Regions from separate parts of the Buttiauxella sp. AC142 genome, predicted to be linked through region 1. Evidence: riboswitches for the same ligand, from Rfam matches in the RefSeq annotation. Region 1 holds a riboswitch; each other region holds the start of a gene.

What was found. A riboswitch is a leader RNA that binds a small molecule or an ion and turns the genes downstream of it on or off. The one in region 1 is predicted to bind thiamine pyrophosphate.
Region 2: linked by a shared signal. The riboswitch ahead of thiM (hydroxyethylthiazole kinase) and the one ahead of thiB (thiamine ABC transporter substrate binding subunit) in region 1 are both predicted to bind thiamine pyrophosphate.
Region 3: linked by a shared signal. The riboswitch ahead of thiC (phosphomethylpyrimidine synthase ThiC) and the one ahead of thiB (thiamine ABC transporter substrate binding subunit) in region 1 are both predicted to bind thiamine pyrophosphate.

What each region holds. Positions count from the first base shown of each region.
Region 1 is NZ_CEEDCH010000001.1:3,754,768-3,761,546, forward strand. Features, by position in the region: gene hemW (radical SAM family heme chaperone HemW) at 1-209, shown strand, start outside; gene AC0IWZ_RS17410 (sugar efflux transporter) at 306-1,484, opposite strand; gene sgrT (glucose uptake inhibitor SgrT) at 1,732-1,893, opposite strand; gene sgrR (HTH-type transcriptional regulator SgrR) at 1,982-3,640, shown strand; TPP riboswitch at 3,677-3,776, shown strand; gene thiB (thiamine ABC transporter substrate binding subunit) at 3,813-4,796, shown strand; gene thiP (thiamine/thiamine pyrophosphate ABC transporter permease ThiP) at 4,772-6,382, shown strand; gene thiQ (thiamine ABC transporter ATP-binding protein ThiQ) at 6,366-6,779, shown strand, end outside.
Region 2 is NZ_CEEDCH010000001.1:2,897,798-2,904,576, reverse strand. Features, by position in the region: gene AC0IWZ_RS13545 (VasL domain-containing protein) at 1-1,285, shown strand, start outside; TPP riboswitch at 1,455-1,551, shown strand; gene thiM (hydroxyethylthiazole kinase) at 1,588-2,376, shown strand; gene thiD (bifunctional hydroxymethylpyrimidine kinase/phosphomethylpyrimidine kinase) at 2,373-3,182, shown strand; gene AC0IWZ_RS13530 (GntR family transcriptional regulator) at 3,253-3,999, shown strand; gene AC0IWZ_RS13525 (PfkB family carbohydrate kinase) at 4,111-5,073, opposite strand; gene AC0IWZ_RS13520 (ADP-ribosylglycohydrolase family protein) at 5,060-6,076, opposite strand; gene AC0IWZ_RS13515 (nucleoside permease) at 6,076-6,779, opposite strand, start outside.
Region 3 is NZ_CEEDCH010000001.1:4,815,827-4,822,605, reverse strand. Features, by position in the region: gene hemE (uroporphyrinogen decarboxylase) at 1-604, opposite strand, end outside; gene nudC (NAD(+) diphosphatase) at 639-1,412, opposite strand; gene AC0IWZ_RS22505 (Rsd/AlgQ family anti-sigma factor) at 1,507-2,010, shown strand; TPP riboswitch at 2,062-2,172, shown strand; gene thiC (phosphomethylpyrimidine synthase ThiC) at 2,261-4,162, shown strand; gene thiE (thiamine phosphate synthase) at 4,162-4,797, shown strand; gene thiF (thiazole biosynthesis adenylyltransferase ThiF) at 4,790-5,545, shown strand; gene thiS (sulfur carrier protein ThiS) at 5,529-5,729, shown strand; gene thiG (thiazole synthase) at 5,730-6,509, shown strand; gene thiH (2-iminoacetate synthase ThiH) at 6,509-6,779, shown strand, end outside.

The DNA of each region.
Region 1 (6,779 bases):
AGTTCTTTATGAACCGTTTCCGTTTATTGGAAGCCGCACCGCGCAATGAATTCAGTCTGTATACCGGGCTTGATGAATCAGTGATTCGTGCGCAGCTAGACGAAGCGATTGCGAAGGATTATTTGGTTGAGACAGAAGATTTTTGGCAGATTACCGAGCACGGTAAACTGTTTTTGAATTCGCTGTTAGAGATTTTTCTGGCCGAATAATCAGGCATTGTCTGGCGGATGACGCTGCGCTTATCCGCCCTACGAAATGCAGTTGTAGGTCGGATAAGCGCAAGCGTCATCCGACATTATTTCAGCTTAAATGTTCTTCACCCGGCTGGTAAGAATCAACGCGAACACCGACAGCCCGGCAATTAACCAATATACCGAATAGTGCCCAAAACTTTCCGCCAGCGCGCCCTGTAAAACCCCTGCCAAAATCACGCCTGTCGAAATACTGTTGGTGAAAAGCGTGGTCGCCGAACCCGGCCTACCAGGCATTAAATCCTGGAACCACAACATGCCGATACCCGCGACAATCCCGATAAATATCGCGTTAAATAGCTGAAGCAGCAGTAAAGCAATACGGCTATGGAACAGAATCAGCCCGACGTAAAACATCACGCCAGCCGAGACAGCAATCACCATCATGCGACGTTTACCGAAGCGCTTCACGTAATAACCCGCCAGGATCATCGCCGGGATTTCCAGCCCTGCGGCAGTGCCCATCAAAAGCCCAGCCAACGATTCGGGCAGCCCTAAATCACTGCTGACCCACAACGGCATGTCGATGATATACATGGTGTTGCAGGTCCACATCAGCATTGAGGCAATAAATAACATGCGGACGTTTTTGTCTTTCCAGCCGCTGACCTGGGTAAGCGCCACATCTGCGGGCTGCTCAATCCTTGCGACCGAGGGAAGTGCGAAGAAGATTAGCGCCAGCGAAATAACAAAAATTCCCGCGGCAATAAGAAACATGGTGGTAAAGCCGTAATTTAACGCGAGCATAAACGACAGCGGCGGGCCAATAACCCAGGCAAGCGAGAGCTGCGCACGCATTATCGAGCTGAACATCACCACTTCACGCGCTGAGTTATCGGCATATTCACGGGCAAGGGCAAATATTTGTGGCATCGCGGTATTGGCAATAGACGCGAACATGACGCCAACGGTGATTAACGTCAGGTAATGACGGTTAAAAGCAAAAAGCACACAGTTTGCTACTGCCATCACGCAACAAACCATAATCAGTTTGCGACGGTCACCCTGATTATCTGAACGCTTCGCCAGCGCCAGGCTGACGAGGATCCCGGCTATCGCATTGACGGTATAAAACAGGCCGACCCAGAATGGGCGCACCTCGACTTCGCGACTTAAAAACAGGCTAAGAGTGGGCGCCTGGAGTGCCCCCGCAATCCCCATCATGAAAGCCACAATCATAAATGCGGCATATACCGGATTGAGGCGGCGTCCTTTGGTCAGAAACCAAATCATGCAGAAATTCCTTTTGTTCGAGCGCTCACTGGGTGTGCAAAACGTCAACTATACCCTAAATAATTCAAGTTGCAGGTAGGCGGCAAGGGAGCTTATCCCCAGGAGCTTACTTAAGTAAGTGACTGGGGTAAGTGAGTGCAGCCAACACCCCTGCAGCTTGAAGTATGACGGGTATAAAAAAGCCAGCAGTAACAATCTGCTGGCCAGGTGAACATCACCAATTCTCAGTCACACATGTATCAACGAGTCAGTACTTCACGGTCACGGAAGTTGTCACCTCCCACTGCATTAAGTCCTCAAGCATCCTAAGACGTTGCGATGCTGTCAGGCGAGCCAGCCATCCAGCAGAAACACTTTGGGTTGCGGTAAAATACTGTTGATAAAACTTAACCACTGGCGACCGTTTCATATGTACCTCCTCGCTTTCAACGTTGATGATTATTGGCGTAATATGAGGAAAGTTAAATTGATGAGTTTCTGACAGGAGTTCCTCTTTTATGAGTTCGAGTCGTCTGCAACAACAATTCATCCGCCTGTGGCAATATTTCGAAGGTAAACCGCAGGATACAACGTTGAATGACCTGGCCTCACTGCTGAATTGCTCCCGCCGCCATATGCGCACGCTACTCAGTGCGATGCAGGAAAAGGGCTGGCTGAGCTGGAAAGCGGAAGTCGGACGAGGCAAACGTTCGCAGCTCGAATTTCTCTACACGGGCCTCGCACTCCAGCAACAGCGGGCAGAGGATCTTCTCGAGCAGGACAGAATTGATCAACTGGTGCAGATCGTCGGGGATAAAGCCGCGGTGCGCCAGATGCTGATCTCCCACCTCGGACGCAGCTTCCGGCAGGGGCGACATATTCTGCGCGTTCTGTACTATCGCCCGCTGTTAAACCTGTTACCAGGCTCGGCTTTACGCCGTTCAGAAACGCATATTGCCCGGCAAATTTTCAGCGGCTTAATCCGCATAAATGAGGAAAATGGGGAACTGGAAGCGGATATAGCCCACCACTGGCAGCAAATATCCCCATTACACTGGCGTTTTTATTTGCGCCCTGGCATTCATTTCCACCATGGCCGCGAGCTGGATATGCTGGATGTCATGACCTCTTTGCAACGGATCAATGCGCTACCGCTCTATTCTCACATCACCCAGATTAGCTCCCCAACCGCCTGGACACTGGATATTACGCTCTCACAGCCAGATAACTGGCTGCCGTGGTTGCTTGGCAGTGTTAATGCGATGATTCTGCCGCGTGAGTGGCAAACGCTGGACAACTTTTCCCGCCAGCCAGTCGGCTCCGGCCCCTATTCGGTCGTGCGTAACAACACCAACCAACTGAAGATCCAGGCCTATGATGATTACTTTGGCTATCGCGCATTGATAGACGAAGTGAATTTCTGGGTGCTGCCGGAAATTGGCGAAGACGTCAGCTGTGCGGTGCAATTATCGGGAATGCCTGACAGCGAGAAAGCGGTTGAAAGTCGCCTGGAAGAAGGCTGTTACTACATTTTATTTGATAGACGCTCGCATTCCGGCAGCAATGAACAAGTGCGTCGCTGGTTGAGCCATGTGCTGGCACCTATTCACCTGCTTTATAGCGCGGGCGAACAAAACCAGCAGTATTGGTTCCCGGCATACGGCTTATTGCCACGCTGGCACCACACCCGACCGCAGCCGGTCGTCGAAAAACCCGCAGGGCTTGAGTCCGTAACACTGACGTTCTATCGCGACCACGTTGAGCACCGGGTTATCAGTAAAGTGATGGAACAATTGCTGGCACGCACAGGCGTAAAACTGGTGGTGCAAGAAGTCAGTTATGAAGAGTGGCATCAGGGCGATGCCGAAAGCGATATCTGGCTTAACAGCGCCAACTTCACCCTGCCGCTAGAATTTTCACTCTTTTCGCATCTTTATGAGGTGCCGCTCATTCAAAAATGTATTGCGATTGACTGGGAATCCGATACCCGTAAATGGCACAACAGTGAGCTTTCACTGCCCGAGTGGTGCCAGAAGCGCGTTGAGAATAATGACATTTTGCCGTTAATTCACCACTGGCTGCGCATCGAGGGGCAACGCAGCATGCGTGGCGTGAGGATGAACACGCTCGGCTGGTTTGACTTTAAATCGGCCTGGTTTGCACCCCCGGAACCTTAATACTTTCGATTCATTCACAGAATCATTACAATGCTCGCGTTCTCAACGGGGTGCTAAGACGAAAGTCTGGCTGAGATAATACCCGTCGAACCTGATCCGGATAATGCCGGCGAAGGGATTTGAGGCTCCATTCTCAAAGTCCTTTGCCACCCCTAATTCCAAGAGGTGCAAAGTGTTCAAAAAATTTCTGCCGTTGCTGGCACTCATCGCTGCCCCAGTTTTTGCCAAACCCCTGCTGACTGTTTACACCTACGACTCCTTTGCCGCCGATTGGGGTCCAGGTCCTGCGGTGAAAAAAGCCTTTGAAGCTGACTGCAATTGCGAGCTGAAATTTGTCGCACTCGAAGACGGCGTCTCTTTGCTAAATCGCCTGCGCATGGAAGGAAAGAACACCAAGGCTGATGTGGTGCTGGGCCTGGATAACAATTTGCTGGAAGCGGCTGCACAGACCAAACTGTTTGCCACCAGCAATGTTGATAGCAGCAAACTGAAAATCCCTGGCGGCTGGAACAACGACACGTTCGTGCCTTTCGACTACGGCTATTTCGCTTTCGTCTACGATAAAAACAAACTGAAAAACCCGCCAAAAAGCCTGAAAGAACTGGTCGAAAGCGACCAAAAATGGAAAGTGATTTACCAGGATCCGCGCACCAGCACGCCGGGTTTAGGCCTACTGTTATGGATGCAAAAAGTTTACGGCGACAAAACACCTGAAGCCTGGGCGAAACTGGCGAAGAAAACCGTCACCGTCACCAAAGGCTGGTCTGAAGCTTACGGTCTGTTCCTGAAAGGCGAAGGCGATTTGGTGATGAGTTACACCACCTCTCCGGCGTATCACATTATCGAAGAGAAAAAAGATAACTACGCAGCGGCGAATTTCAGCGAAGGTCATTATTTGCAGGTAGAAGTCGCTGGCCGTTTAGCTTCCAGCAAGCAGCCTGAACTGGCTGAGAAATTCATGAAATTTATTACCTCGCCAGGCTTCCAGAACACCATTCCAACCGGCAACTGGATGTACCCGGTAACGGACGTGAAATTGCCTGAAGGTTTTAACGGTCTGGTGAAACCGCAGACCACGCTGGAATTTAGCTCGCAAGACGTCTCTTCCCATCGCGCAAGTTGGATTAGTGAATGGCAACGCGCCGTCAGCCGCTGATCCCCGGCTGGCTGATTCCAGGGCTATGCGCCGCTACTCTCGTGGTAGCCGTAGCCCTCGCGGCTTTTCTGGCGCTGTGGTTTAACGCGCCGCAAACCGATATCCGTGCTCTGGTGCAGGATAGCTATTTGTGGCACGTGCTGCGTTTCTCGTTCTGGCAAGCATTCCTCTCCGCTGCCCTTTCGGTATTTCCGGCGATTTTCCTCGCCCGCGCACTTTACCGCCGCCATTTTCCGGGGCGGCTCGCGCTGTTACGTCTGTGTGCCATGACGCTCGTGTTGCCGGTGTTAGTGGCCGTGTTTGGTATTCTGACGGTGTATGGCCGCGAAGGTTGGCTGGCCTCATTGTGCGCCTGGCTGGGCATTGAATGGGTTTTCTCGCCGTATGGCCTTAAGGGCATTTTATTAGCTCACGTCTTTTTTAACCTGCCGATGGCGACGCGCCTGCTGCTTCAGGCGCTGGAAAATATCCCCAGCGAACAGCGCCAGGTCGCCGCGCAGTTGGGAATGCAGGGCTGGAACTTCTTCCGCTTTGTTGAATGGCCGTGGCTACGCCGCCAGATTCTTCCTGCCGCCGCACTCATTTTCATGCTTTGTTTCGCAAGTTTTGCCACCGTGCTTTCACTGGGCGGCGGGCCGCAGGCAACGACCATTGAGCTGGCTATCTTCCAGGCGCTGAGTTACGACTACGATCCTGCCCGTGCGGCGTTGCTCGCATTAGTACAAATGATTTGCTGCCTGGGTCTGGTGCTGATGAGCCAACGCCTCAGTAAAGCGATTCCGGTGGGTATCAGCCAGATGCAAGGCTGGCGCGACCCGCAGGATAACTTGCGCCGCAAACTGTGTGACGGGCTGCTTATCGTGCTCGCACTATTATTGTTATTACCGCCGCTGATAGCGGTCATCATTGATGGTATCAATAGCGGTTTTAACAGCGTACTTTCCCAGCCGATTCTCTGGCAGGCATTATTTACCTCGTTAAGAATTGCAGTCGGCGCGGGATTGATAAGCGTAGTCATCACGGTGATGCTGCTGTGGAGTTCGCGTGAATTGCGCCTGCGCAACCGCGCATTTGCCGGGCAGGCACTGGAACTGAGCGGCATGTTGATTTTAGCCATGCCGGGCATTGTGCTGGCAACCGGCTTTTTCCTGTTGCTCAATAACAGCGTGGGTTTGCCGCAAACCGCTGACGGCATCGTAATTTTTACCAATGCGCTGATGGCCATTCCTTACGCGTTGAAAGTGCTGGAAAACCCGATGCTTGATGTCGCAGAACGCTACGGCAAATTGTGCCAGTCACTCAATATCAGCGGCTTAAATCGTCTGCGCTACATCGAGTTGCGGGCGCTCAAACGCCCACTGGCGCAGGCGTTAGCATTTGCCTGCGTGCTCTCGATTGGTGATTTTGGCGTCGTGGCGCTATTCGGTAATGAAGATTTCCGCACGCTGCCTTTTTATCTCTATCAACAAATTGGTTCATATCGTAGCCAGGACGGTGCCGTTACCGCGCTAATCTTGCTGATACTGTGCTTTGCTTTATTCACATTGATTGAAAAACTTCCGGGACGCCATGCTAACGCTAACTGATGTAACCTGGCTCTATCACCATTTACCAATGCGTTTTTCGATGCAAATTAATGCCGGAGAACGCGTGGCGGTGCTGGGGCCGAGCGGCGCGGGAAAAAGTACGCTGCTGAGTTTGATTGCCGGTTTTCTGACGCCTGCCAGCGGACAGATTAGGCTCAACAATGAAGATCATACGCATAGCGCTCCTGCGCAGCGCCCGGTGTCGATGCTGTTCCAGGAGAACAATCTTTTTAGCCATTTGACGGTGCGTCAGAACATAGGGCTTGGGTTAAATCCCGGCCTGAAGCTGAATCCTGACCAGCAGCAGCGTCTGGCGACCATTGCCAGCCAAATGGCGATTAGTGATTTGCTCGACCGTTTGCCTTCACAGCTTTCTGGCGGCCAGCGCCAGCGTGTC
Region 2 (6,779 bases), 860 kb from region 1:
TGAACTAGCAAAACTATCCCATCCCGCTCGTCCAGACGTGAACTGGCAGTATGTTGAAAAACTGGCATTAAATCTGTTCGATACCAATGGTGTCGAACTCCAGACGGCGGCATGGTTTACCCTGGCAAGAACAAACCTGGCAGGTATACAGGGTTTCAATGAAGGCATGGCGATTCTTGATGCCCTGATACGTTATCAGTGGTCAGCGATGTGGCCTGCATCGGCACATGCCCGTATTGAAATACTCAGCAGCCTGAGTAAACGTCTCCAGCAGATATTCCGGACACTATCATTTCACAGAGTCGATTTACCAGCCCTGTACCAGAGCGAAAAATTACTGAGCTCAACAGGTGAAGCCTTACAACGTCTGGAGCTTCACAACGCAGCCGGGACGGACGTGATACGGCAAATATTGAAAAATGCCGTAGTCAGGCTCGAAAATAGCGATGCTTCCTCAGACCAGTTAGAAAGCCATCATACTGACGTCACGCTGCCAGTACGGGCAGAGGATCTTGTGCCAGAAGTGAACAACAGTCCACGTTGGGTATATGTCGTAGATACTCAGCCAACGGTTGATGGCGAAGTCAGGCAGAAACCAACACCCCGAATCGCACCCGGTCTGGCATTTCTCAGTGGGTTGCTTACGGCGGGAGTATTGAGCCTGGTTGCGTTTAAATTCATACCGACATTGTTTAGCCATCCCGATGAAGAGGCGGTGATGTCATCTCTCAAAGCTTTACCAGCCAGCCTGCCTCTTCCGGTTTCTGACCAACTACGACATGATTCACCTGCATGGTTAGCAAACAGTGATAGCTATGCGAAGACATTAAGAACCCGACTGGATGAACTCATCACCATGCCTCCTTACTGGCCTTTACAATATGGCTCTCAACTGGTCGAGCAAACCCGTCATCTTTACCCCGATACAGAACTGTCAAAAACGGTTTCAACAGACTGGCAGTCAAAGTTAGCGACGAATTCTTTGCCTGCTGCCAACATCAGCGGGTGGTATCAGGGAATGACTGAACTTCAGAAACTCCAGGACAGATTGAACCAACTAGATGAAAAGAAGGGTAAGTACATGACGGTGAGTGAGCTCAAAACAGCGGTGTTCTCTATATCAAAGTCATTCAATGACAGCATTCCGGCCGAAGAGCTGATAAGGCAATTGCAAACATCCCCTGTAAACCAGCCAGTGTCCAGAGACTTACAAAACCGGGCGGATTTACAGCTCAGGCAGCTAAATAATTCCTATATGTTGATCACATCAGAAGGAAAGGGATAGGTGTTAGTACTATTCAGGATCTGAATGGTTAACGTGATGTATGTTCATTTTACATACAGGTTTTAAGCTCCTGTCTGCGTGAAGAAGAGATGCTGACAGGCCGTGTGCAAGTGCTTGCAATTGCGAACTTCTTCCCCTACGCTATTAATATTAAACGAAATTGTTTAACTCTCATGACTCGGGGTGCCCTTCTTTGTGAAGGCTGAGAAATACCCGTACCACCTGATCTGGATAATGCCAGCGTAGGGAAGTCAGATGCCTGCCTGGTCATCTCTTCTTCACGCCAGGCAGGAGCTTACAAGATGCAACCTGACCTGTTACCCGGCCACTGCGCCGCCTCGGTTTTACATAACTTACGCAGCACACCCCCTTTAGTCCATTGCATGACCAATGATGTGGTGCAGGGTTTTACCGCCAACGTGCTGCTCGCCATTGGCGCGGCTCCCGCTATGGTCATTGAGCCAGAAGAGGCTGCGCAATTTGCCCCCATTGCCAGTGCATTGCTGATTAATATCGGAACACTCACCGCTGATAGCAGTCGCGCAATGCTGGCCGCCATTCACGCCGCGAATCAATCCTCCACGCCATGGGTACTCGATCCGGTTGCCGTCGGCGCTCTGGCGTTTCGTACGCGATTTGCCCATGAACTTCTCGCGCTAAAACCTGCTGCAATCCGGGGTAATGCTTCAGAAATCTTAGCCTTAGCAGGGGAGCATTCCGCAGGTCGTGGCGTAGATAGCGCTGACGACGCACTTTCTGCATTACCCGCAGCCCTTAAACTGGCACAGCTGACTGGCGCGGTGGTGGCAGTTACCGGCGAGGAAGATTACGTCACCGATGGCGAACACGCCTGGAGCGTTGCGGGCGGCGGCGTGTTGATGACGCGCGTGGTCGGTACCGGTTGCGTGCTTTCCGCCGTGGTTGCCGCTTGTTGCTCGCTGCCAGGGTCGCGGCTGGATAACGTGGCTGCCGCCTGCCAGTTTATGAAATTCGCCGGTGAACAGGCGATTGCCGTGAGTCGCGGCCCTGGCAGTTTTGTCCCGGCGTTTCTTGACGCACTTTACGGACTTAATGCGGAGGCTCTGGCATGAGAGGGCAAAAACGCATTAACGCATTAACGATTGCTGGCACTGACCCCAGCGGTGGCGCGGGCATTCAGGCTGACCTGAAAACATTCTCGGCACTGGGGGCGTATGGCACCAGCGTGATCACCGCGCTGGTGGCGCAAAACACCCGCGGTGTGCAATCTGTTTATCGCATTGAACCGGCGTTTGTCGCCGCCCAGCTTGATTCTGTGCTCAGCGATGTGCGCATCGACACCATTAAAATTGGCATGCTGGCTGAAACTGATATCGTTGAAGCGGTGGCTGAACGGTTGGCTTTTTACAATGCACGCAACGTGGTGCTCGATACGGTCATGCTGGCGAAAAGTGGCGACCCCTTGCTTGCGCCCTCTGCGGTAGAGAGTCTGCGTCGTCGGCTGTTGCCACAAGTGACGTTGATCACCCCGAATCTGCCTGAAGCCGCCGCATTGCTGGACGCACCACATGCACACAGTGAGCGAGAAATGAAGGAGCAGGGCGATGCACTGCTGGGAATGGGGTGCAAAGCGGTGTTGATGAAAGGCGGCCATCTTGATGACGTCGAAAGCCCGGACTGGTTGTTCACCCGCGACGGTGCGCAACGTTTTACCGCTCCGCGTGTCCAGACTCGCCACACTCACGGCACGGGATGTACGCTTTCTGCGGCCCTTGCCGCACTTTATCCGCGCTATCTTGACTGGCCGAAGACTATTTCGGCGGCTAAAGCGTGGCTATCTCAGGCGTTAGAGCAGGCGGATTCGCTGGAAGTGGGCCACGGAATTGGACCTGTGCATCATTTTCACCAATGGTGGTAATCGAGGTAATACCTGTATAAGACCATTGAGTTATACTGGTTTCACCTTATCTTCCGGACATTTGCGCGAAATGGAACAGGTTCACCTGCAGCTCATTGAACAACTCATCCAGCGGTTTTCGCAGGCCGACAACACGCCGCTGTATTTGAAATTCGCCGAAACGGTGAAATCGGCGGTACGCAGCGGTGTGTTGCCGCAAGGGAATATTCTGCCGGGGGAGCGAGATCTCAGTCAGTTGACCGGCGTTTCGCGCATAACGGTGCGCAAAGCAATGCAGACGCTGGAAGATGAAGGGGTGGTGACGCGTTCCCGAGGCTACGGCACGCAGATTAACAACACGTTTGAGTATTCGCTGAAAGAGGCGCGTGGCTTTTCGCAGCAAGTTGTGTTGCGCGGTAAAAAGCCTGACACACTGTGGGTCAACAAACGCGTGGTGAAATGCCCGGCAGATGTGGCCGAGCAACTGGCGATTATCGCCGATAGCGATGTTTTCCTGCTGAAACGTATTCGTTATGTCGATGAAGATGCGGTTTCGGTGGAAGAGTCTTACGTGCCAACGGAATTAATCGCCAATGCTGATGACATCGGCGTTTCGCTGTATGACTATTTTCGCAGCCAGAATATTATCCCGCAACGAACGCGTAGCCGCGTCAGCGCCAGAATGCCCGACAGCGAGTTCCAGTCGCATATTAAGCTGGATACGCCGGTGCCGGTTCTGGTGATCAAACAGGTGGCGTTTGACCCGCAAAACCGGCCTATCGAATACAGCATTAGTTATTGTCGCAGCGATCTATATGTGTTTGTCTGCGAAGAATAATACCCATCATACTTCAAACGGCATCTTTGTTGGCTGCGTTCACTTGCCCGAATCGCTTAGTTGACTAAGCTCATCGGGACTCGCTCTCTTGCCGCCGCGATGCCGCTCGAATTATTTTGGGTATTGGCAGAGTTGTTCAATAAAGGGGGCGCAATCGCCACCGCGGTGGCTAACGACATAAGAAGCCACGGCATTACCCAGACTTACCGCATCGCCGAGGTTCCAGCCCGCCGCCAGCCCAGCCAGAGTACCACCCGCATGGCTGTCGCCTGCGCCAATCGTATCCACAACCACGGCCGGGAACGGCGCTGCCAGACCAATACTCTCCGCTGAAGCAAACCAGGCACCTTCTTTGTCGAGCCGCACTATTAACGGCGAATCGTAGCGCTCAAGCCATTTCTCGCAAATTCCTGCAATATCATCGCCCGCTACATTCAACCACTGCGCGGCAATTGCTGCTTCCTGGCGGTTAAGGGAAACCATCGGTTTGCAGGCCATTATTCGCGCCAGCAGTGGCTCAGGAATATCGGCAATCCGCGGGCCAAAATCAATAAATGCGCTCACGTCATGCAGCGATTCCAGCCAGTTAACCAGTAATTCGGCACACGGCCCGGCAAGTTGATATCCAGACAGCGAAAGCAGGGTACCGGGCGCAAGCTGCAATTTATCCAGCCACTGCTGATTCCACTGGTGCTCGACGCCACGAAACGACATAAACGTTCTTTCGCCATCCGGCTCCACCAGCGCCAGACACCAGCCGTTATCGCCGCTGGTGGTATGGATTTCGCTGTTGATTCCCTGCTTTTCCAGGCTTGAGCGAATGATATCCGCCCAGGTTCCCTGGCCAATCGGTAGCGCATTTTTAGAGGTAATGCCCAGGCGTGACAGCGTGAGCGCGATGTTCAGCGCGCAGCCGCCGATGTTCACGCTTTGCTGTTGCAGTTCGATATCACATCCGCGCCACGGCAGGGCGTAAGCGTCGGCTATGACGTCAATAACTGCCGAGCCGAGCACGCAAACCGGGCGTTTCGCCGTAAGTGTCGGCAGGCGGGAATGCAATTCACTGGCGTTCATTTTGCGCCTCCCTTTGCTGGCGATAGCCCATAAACAGGCGGCTGTAGCGCGTAAAATCAAGCTGGTTAACGTCATCAAGCTCGCGTTTAAGTTCGCTATCAATGCTTTCTACGCCGTGTAGTGCGCCACAAATCGCCGTCGCCATCGCACCAATGGTGTCGGTATCCCCGCCCAGGTTGGCGCATAAAATCGCGCAACGATTAGGGTTGGTTTGTGCCAGTTCCACCATCGCAATCGCTGCGGCGACAGATTCAATGGTGCTGGTGCCGGTGCCGACCAGGTGGTAAACCTGCTCCATGCCAGACTCGGTGCCGCGCGCGGTTCTGGCAACGTTTAACGCCAGCTCAATACGCGCCCCAAGGGATGCATTAAAAGTAGTGACTCGCTTTTCCTGCGCGTGGCGAGCCACAGAAGGCAGTTCATCGCAAATGGTTTCCCAGTTCCGGCCTTCAATCGCTTTTGAAATCGCCCAGGCTATCACCACCGCGCCGGAAATCGCCAGATCGGATTTATGAGTCGGGCTGGAGGCCAGTGCGACTTCATCAATGAACGCGTCGAGATTATGCGTCGGCAACAGGCAACCCAACGGCGAGGCACGCATGGCCGCCCCGTTAGTGACGCCATTGTTTTCCAGCTCGCTGACCGGCGTGCCTTGCTTAATCGCATTCAGCGCGATTTTGGACGTTGGCCCAAGCACATTTTTGTTGAAAGCATCGAAGCCTTCCGCCCAGCGCAGAATATTGCGCCCGATGGTGTCCGGGTTGACTGCACCGTGATGCTCGATAATCGCATCGGCCAGCGCCAGCGCCATCGAGGTGTCGTCGGTAAACTCGGCGCGGTTGAAATAACAGGCGGCGTTGTTTTCTGCTGGCCCCGGCAGGAAGCGGTCAATCCAGCCAAAGTGCGCTTTTACCCGCGAACGCGGCCACAACTCCGATGGCATTCCCATCGCATCACCTAAAGCTTGGCCGTAAAAGGCACCCAGAATACGATTTTCCATCATTATGCTTCCTTTAAATCTTTGTCAGATTGGCTGCCAGCAACGGCAATAGTCGTGATTTCTTTGTCGGACTCGCGGAAAAACACCATGAACAACACGGTAATGACCGCAATCATCACAGCACCAAAGCCCCACATTCCCGCCCAGTTGAAGGTCTGACCGTTGACAGGTGTTGGGTAGGCGAACATTTTTTCCATCAGTTGTGCGCCGATACGATAACCAAGCAAGCTACCAAAGCCCTGGCAGCACAGCGTGATAAGCCCTTGTGCCGCAGTGCGCATATGCACCGGCGCTTTTTTATCGACGTAGATATAGGCAGTGACGTAGTAGAAATCGTAACTCACGCCGTGCAGCAAAATACCGAGGAACAGCAGACCGTAAGTAAAGATATGGTCGGCTCCACCGTACACGAAGAATCCGTAGCGAATGGCGGCGGTGATAAGACCAAGCAGTAATACCTTTTTAATGCCAAAGCGCTTAATGAAGAACGGCAGCGCCAGCATAAAGAAGATTTCGGAGAACTGGCCGAGCGTCATCCATCCAGTGGCGTTATGCATACCCACTTCGGTCAGATAACCATTGGCAAAGATGTAATAGAAAGCCAGTGGCATGGCAAACAAGAAAGAGCAGAAGAAAAACACCAGGAAGTTTTTGTCTTTCAGCAGCACGATGGCATCCAGCCCGAGCATCACTTTCACGCTCATTT
Region 3 (6,779 bases), 1.1 Mb from region 1:
GCGCACCCGCTTTGATTTGCGCATTCAGGTACAGCGTGACGCTTTGCGCCAGCTTATCGAGCAGAAGATGCAGCGCTTGCGGGTCGGCATACATCATCTTTTTAATCACGGTAAAGGCTTTGCTGCTGCCGCCTTCAACCATATAAGTCGCCAGCGTCCACGGGCTTCCGGTGAAACCAATCAGCGGCACTTCGCCTTTTAACTCGCGGCGAATGGTGCGTACTGCGTTCATTACATAACCCAGTTCATCTTCTGGATCAGGGATCGGCAGTTTTTCGACATCGGCACGGCTGGTAATTGGCGAGCGGAAACGCGGGCCTTCACCGGCTTCGAAATAGAGACCAAGCCCCATCGCGTCTGGCACGGTGAGAATATCGGAGAAAAGGATAGCGGCATCCAGCGGATAGCGACGCAGCGGCTGCAATGTCACTTCACAAGCCAGCTCCGCATTTTTGCACAGCGACATAAAATCGCCTGCGACAGCGCGCGTGGCTTTGTATTCTGGCAAGTAACGACCTGCCTGCCTCATCATCCATACTGGCGTGGTATCTACAGGTTGGCGTTGCAGCGCCCGCAGGTAACGGTCGTTCTTCAGTTCAGTCATTTTGAATTTCCTTTGGCTGTATCGCTCAAGTTTATCACTCATAGTCCGCGCGACACAGGGCGACGGTATCTTCAATCAAACGACGCGCCACCGTGCCTGGCGGCGGCAACAGCGGGAGCTGATCATATCGATACCAGCCCGCGTCAATTAACTCTTTCGGGTCAATTTTAATCTCGCCACTGTGATAATCCGCCATAAACGCAGTCATCAACGATTGCGGGAACGGCCAAGGTTGGGAAGTTACATAGCGTAAATTCTTAACGCGAATGCTGCTCTCTTCCATCACTTCACGCGCCACGGCTTGCTCGAGGGTTTCCCCAACCTCAACAAACCCGGCCAGGACGGTGTAAACCCCGTTGCGATGACGCGTATGTTGGGCAAGCAGGATTTGATCGTCGCGACGAATGGCTACGATGATGCACGGTGAAATTTGCGGGTAATAACGTTCACGGCAGTGGTTACACAGCATCGCCCATTCGGTTTTGCTGACGTGCATTTCATGGCCACAGTAGCCGCAGAATTTGTGCGAGCGATAGAACTCCGCCAACTGCACGCCACGCCCAGCCAGCTGGAACAAACCCACATCCTGGTCAATCACCTGACGCACAGAACCCATATCCGCCTTGCGATTTTCTCGCACCAGCCAGACAGGCTCGTTTTCCCATTCGCCGATGGGTATCCCCACCGCGCCATCTAATTGAAATTCCTCTGCCGCTCCGTGAGGTAGCTCACCTTTAGGCAGCCACAGTTTTTGTTCATGACTGACGATAAACCAGCCCTGATCTAACTTTTGAATTACGCGTTCCATAACCTGGTGCACATCCCCGAGTTCGCTGGTATAAACAAATAGTCGTAACACTTTTGGGTACGTTTGCGTCACATCTCTACTCACGGAGTCAATCATGCTTAACCAGTTAGAAAACCTGACTGAGCGCGTTGGTGGTAGTAATGAGTTAATCGACCAATGGCTTCATGCCCGCAAACATCTGTTGGTAGCTTATTACAATATGGTTGGGATCAAGCCTAACAAGGAATCCCATACTGCGCTCGATGAAAAGGCTCTGGATAATTTTTGCCATAACCTCGTGGACTATCTTTCTTCCGGCCATTTTAATATTTATGAACGCATTATCAGTGAAATGGAAGGTAGCAGCCCACTTTTAGCCGCCACTCATCTTTACCCACAACTTGAAGCCAACACCCAGCAAATCATGGATTTCTACGATTCGCATCTCGAAAGCGCAATCGATCATGATAACTATATTGAGTTCCAGAAAGCACTTTCCGGCATTGGTGAAGCGTTAGAATCCCGCTTTTCGCTGGAAGATAAACTGATTCAGTTGGCGTACGACCACGATCTAAATGACAGTGCTAATGAGACCGGCAGCCTTGCACGTCCGGCTTGAGTTCTGCTCTGTTAACGCGTAATTTACATATCGACCCGTAGCAATACGGGTTTCTTCTTGTCGGAGTGCCGAGTGCGTTAAGCACCGGCTGAGACCGTTAATTCGGGATCCGCGGAACCTGATCAGGTTAATACCTGCGAAGGGAACAAGAGTAATTCTGCTTTTGGGTTCACCCGTGCGCGGGCGCCCCACATTCATTACTCCTCCGTTGTTCTGACAAGCCACTTCCTGATAATTACTGGAATGAGCTATGTCTACTACTGAAAAAAAACCAAACAGTCGCGAACAGCGTGCTGCTGCCCAACACTTTATCAATACCCTCGAAGGCACAGCTTTCCCTAACTCTCAGCGAATTTACCTCACCGGCTCGCGTGATGATATCCGCGTGCCGATGCGTGAAATCCAGCTTAGCCCGACAGCCACTGGCAGTAGCAAAGAAAACCCGCAGTTCACCCCTAACGATGCCATTCCGGTTTACGACACTTCTGGCGCGTATGGCGACCCGGCTATCAACATTGATGTCCTGCGCGGTCTTTCTCCACTACGTGAAAACTGGATTGCCGAACGTGATGATTGCGAAATCTTGGCCGACCGCAGCTCTGCCTACACCAAAGAGCGCCTGGCCGATGACGGTCTGGATGAATTGCGTTTCGAAACACAGCTCACGCCGAAGCGGGCTAAAGCCGGGAAAACCGTCACGCAACTGCACTATGCACGCCAGGGAAGAGTGACGCCGGAAATGGAGTTCATCGCCATTCGCGAAAATATGGGCCGCGAGCGTATTCGCGATGAAGTGTTACGCCACCAGCATCCAGGCCAGGGTTTTGGTGCGCGCCTGCCAGAAAATATCACGCCGGAATTTGTGCGTGACGAAGTGGCGGCTGGACGGGCAATTATCCCCGCTAATATCAACCACCCCGAATCTGAGCCGATGATTATTGGACGTAACTTTCTGGTGAAAGTGAACGCCAATATCGGCAACTCGGCGGTCACTTCCTCCATTGAAGAAGAAGTGGAAAAACTGGTCTGGTCCACGCGCTGGGGGGCAGATACCGTGATGGATCTGTCTACCGGCCGCTATATCCACGAAACCCGTGAATGGATTTTGCGTAACAGCCCGGTACCGATCGGCACTGTGCCAATTTACCAGGCGCTGGAGAAAGTTAATGGCATCGCCGAAGACCTGACCTGGGAAATGTTCCGCGACACGCTGCTGGAACAGGCTGAGCAAGGCGTCGATTACTTCACGATTCACGCCGGAGTACTGCTGCGTTATGTGCCGATGACCGCCAAACGCCTCACCGGAATTGTTTCACGCGGTGGCTCGATTATGGCGAAATGGTGCCTATCGCATCATCAGGAAAACTTCCTGTATGAGCACTTCCGCGAAATCTGTGAAATCTGCGCGGCTTACGACGTTTCGCTCTCTTTAGGCGACGGTCTGCGCCCCGGCTCCATCCAGGATGCCAACGACGAAGCACAATTCTCTGAGCTGCATACGCTTGGCGAGTTAACCAAAATCGCCTGGGAGTACGACGTACAGGTGATGATTGAAGGACCGGGGCATGTGCCAATGCAGATGATTCGCCGCAACATGACCGAAGAACTGGAGCATTGCCACGAAGCGCCGTTCTACACACTCGGCCCGCTGACTACCGATATTGCGCCTGGTTACGACCATTTCACGTCAGGAATTGGTGCGGCCATGATCGGCTGGTTTGGCTGCGCGATGCTGTGTTACGTCACGCCAAAAGAACATCTTGGCCTGCCAAATAAAGATGATGTTAAGCAGGGTCTGATTACCTACAAAATTGCGGCCCATGCCGCAGACCTCGCAAAAGGCCACCCTGGTGCGCAGATACGCGATAACGCCATGTCGAAAGCCCGCTTTGAATTCCGCTGGGAGGATCAGTTTAACCTCGCACTCGACCCGTTCACTGCCCGCGCGTATCACGACGAAACGCTGCCGCAGGAGTCCGGCAAAGTCGCGCACTTCTGTTCCATGTGCGGGCCAAAATTCTGCTCAATGAAAATCTCCCAGGAGGTTCGCGATTTCGCCGCTAAACAAGCCATTGAAGTCGGACTGGAAGATATGTCGCAAACCTTCCGGGCAAAAGGTGGCGAAATTTATCTGCGCCAGGAGGAAGTGTGATGAACAAACCTGCATTTCCCGCTGTGCCGCAGCGGTTGGGTTTATACCCGGTGGTTGATAGCGTTGAATGGATTGAGCGACTGTTGGGAGCAGGCGTGCGCACCATTCAATTGCGCATCAAAGACAAACACGACGATGACGTTGAGGGCGATATTGTTGCGGCCATCAAGTTAAGCCAGCAATACCAAGCTCGCCTATTTATTAACGATTACTGGCGGCTGGCAATAAAACATCGCGCTTACGGCGTGCATCTCGGCCAGGAAGATATGGATGTGGCTAATCTGGATGCTATTCGCGATGCGGGCCTGCGCCTCGGGCTTTCGACACACGACAATATGGAAATGGATCGCGCCCTGATGGCGCGCCCTTCTTACATCGCTTTAGGGCATGTTTTCCCTACCAACACCAAACAAATGCCGTCCGCCCCGCAAGGGCTGGCGCAGCTCGCTGCACATATCAAAACGTTGGGCGATTACCCGACTGTCGCGATTGGCGGGATATGCATTGAGCGCGTTCCCTTCGTGCTAAAAACAGGTGTGGGCGGTGTCGCGGTGGTTAGTGCAATAACTCAGGCTGCTGACTGGCGAGCGGCTACCGCACAGTTGCTGGAACTAGTGGGGGCTGGCGATGAATGATTCCGACTTTATGCGTTACAGCCGCCAGGTGCTATTGGAAGATATCGCCATTGAAGGGCAGCAAAAGCTGCTCGCCAGCAAAGTCTTAATCGTCGGATTAGGCGGGCTGGGTTCCCCGGCGGCGTTGTATTTGGCTGCCGCAGGCGTTGGTACCCTGATTCTCGCCGATGATGACAACGTGCATATCAGTAATTTGCAGCGCCAGATTCTGTTCACCACGCAAGATATCGACCAACCAAAATCGCTGGCCGCCCAACGCCATCTACAACAACTTAATCCTGATATTAAGCTCCAGGTTATTGGCGAGCGTCTGGCTGGAGAAGTGTTGAATCAGGCAGTAAAAAATGCCGATTTGGTACTGGATTGCAGCGACAACATGGCAACGCGCCATGCGATTAACGCCGCCTGCGTCGCACATAACAAACCGCTGATCTCCGCAAGTGCCGTGGGATTTGGTGGGCAACTTATGGTGCTGACGCCGCCATGGGAAAACGGTTGTTACCGCTGCGTGTGGCCTGATGAACACGAACCGGAACGCAACTGCCGCACGGCAGGCATCGTCGGCCCGGTGGTGGGTGTGATGGGCACATTGCAGGCGCTTGAAGCGATAAAACACCTCAGCGGTATGGCTCCGGCTGCGGGTTCTCTACGCCTGTTTGATGCCCGCCAACATAGCTGGCGCACTCTCATCATGCAGAAAGTAGCAGGCTGCCCGGTGTGCGGAGGGCAACATGCGCATCCACTTTAACGACGAACCGATGCAATGCCCGGACAACCTGATGCTGGCGATGCTGCTGGAACAACTCAGTTTATTGAAACCAGGCGTTGCATTAGCGATCAATCAAAGAATCGTTCCACGTGAGCAATGGGAAAACTATTTGTTGAATGATGGCGACAAAATCGTGCTTTTTCAGGCCATAGCCGGGGGTTAAATGCTACAGATTGCTGATAAAACTTTTTCGTCACACCTGTTCACCGGCACCGGGAAATTTGCCTCGCCGCAGTTAATGGCAGAAGCCATTCGCGCCTCAGGTTCGCAATTGGTGACGATGGCGATGAAACGGGTCGATTTGCGTAATCGTAACGATGCGATTCTGGCACCTTTACTCGAAGCCGGCGTGCAATTGCTGCCTAATACTTCAGGTGCTAAGACGGCGGAAGAAGCGATTTTTGCCGCTCAATTGGCTCGCGAGGCGCTCGGTACGCATTGGGTAAAGCTGGAAATTCACCCTGATGCTCGCTACCTGTTGCCCGACCCTATCGAAACGCTGAAAGCTGCGGAACAACTCGTAAAAATGGGGTTTGTGGTACTGCCTTACTGCGGAGCCGATCCGGTTTTGTGTAAACGGCTTGAAGAAGCAGGATGCGCGGCAGTGATGCCACTTGGCGCACCTATCGGTTCAAATCAAGGCTTACAAACGCGAGCGCTGCTGGAAATTATCATCGAACAGGCAAGAGTTCCGGTTGTCGTTGATGCTGGAATTGGCGCACCAAGCCATGCCGCTGAAGCCCTGGAAATCGGGGCTTCAGCGGTGTTGGTTAACACCGCCATTGCCGTGGCGCGTGACCCGGTACAAATGGCGCACGCATTTCGCCTCGCCGTAGAAGCGGGCTTAATTGCAGCGCAGTCTGGTTTAGGAACACGCCATCAGCAGGCTCACGCATCCAGCCCGTTGACGGAGTTTTTGCAATTTAGCCAGGAGAATGCGTGATGGCACAAACCTTCACTGACCGCTGGCGAGAGCTGGACTGGGATGACATTACGCTTCGCATCAACAGTAAAACGGCTGCCGACGTAGAACGTGCGTTGGCAGCACAGAAACTCACACGTGATGATTTCATGGCTTTGCTCTCCCCCGCCACCAGCCAATTTCTGGAACCGCTCGCGCAAAAGGCACAGTATTTAACTCGCCAACGCTTTGGCAACACAGTGAGTTTTTATGTGCCGCTTTATCTGTCAAATCTCTGCGCTAACGATTGTA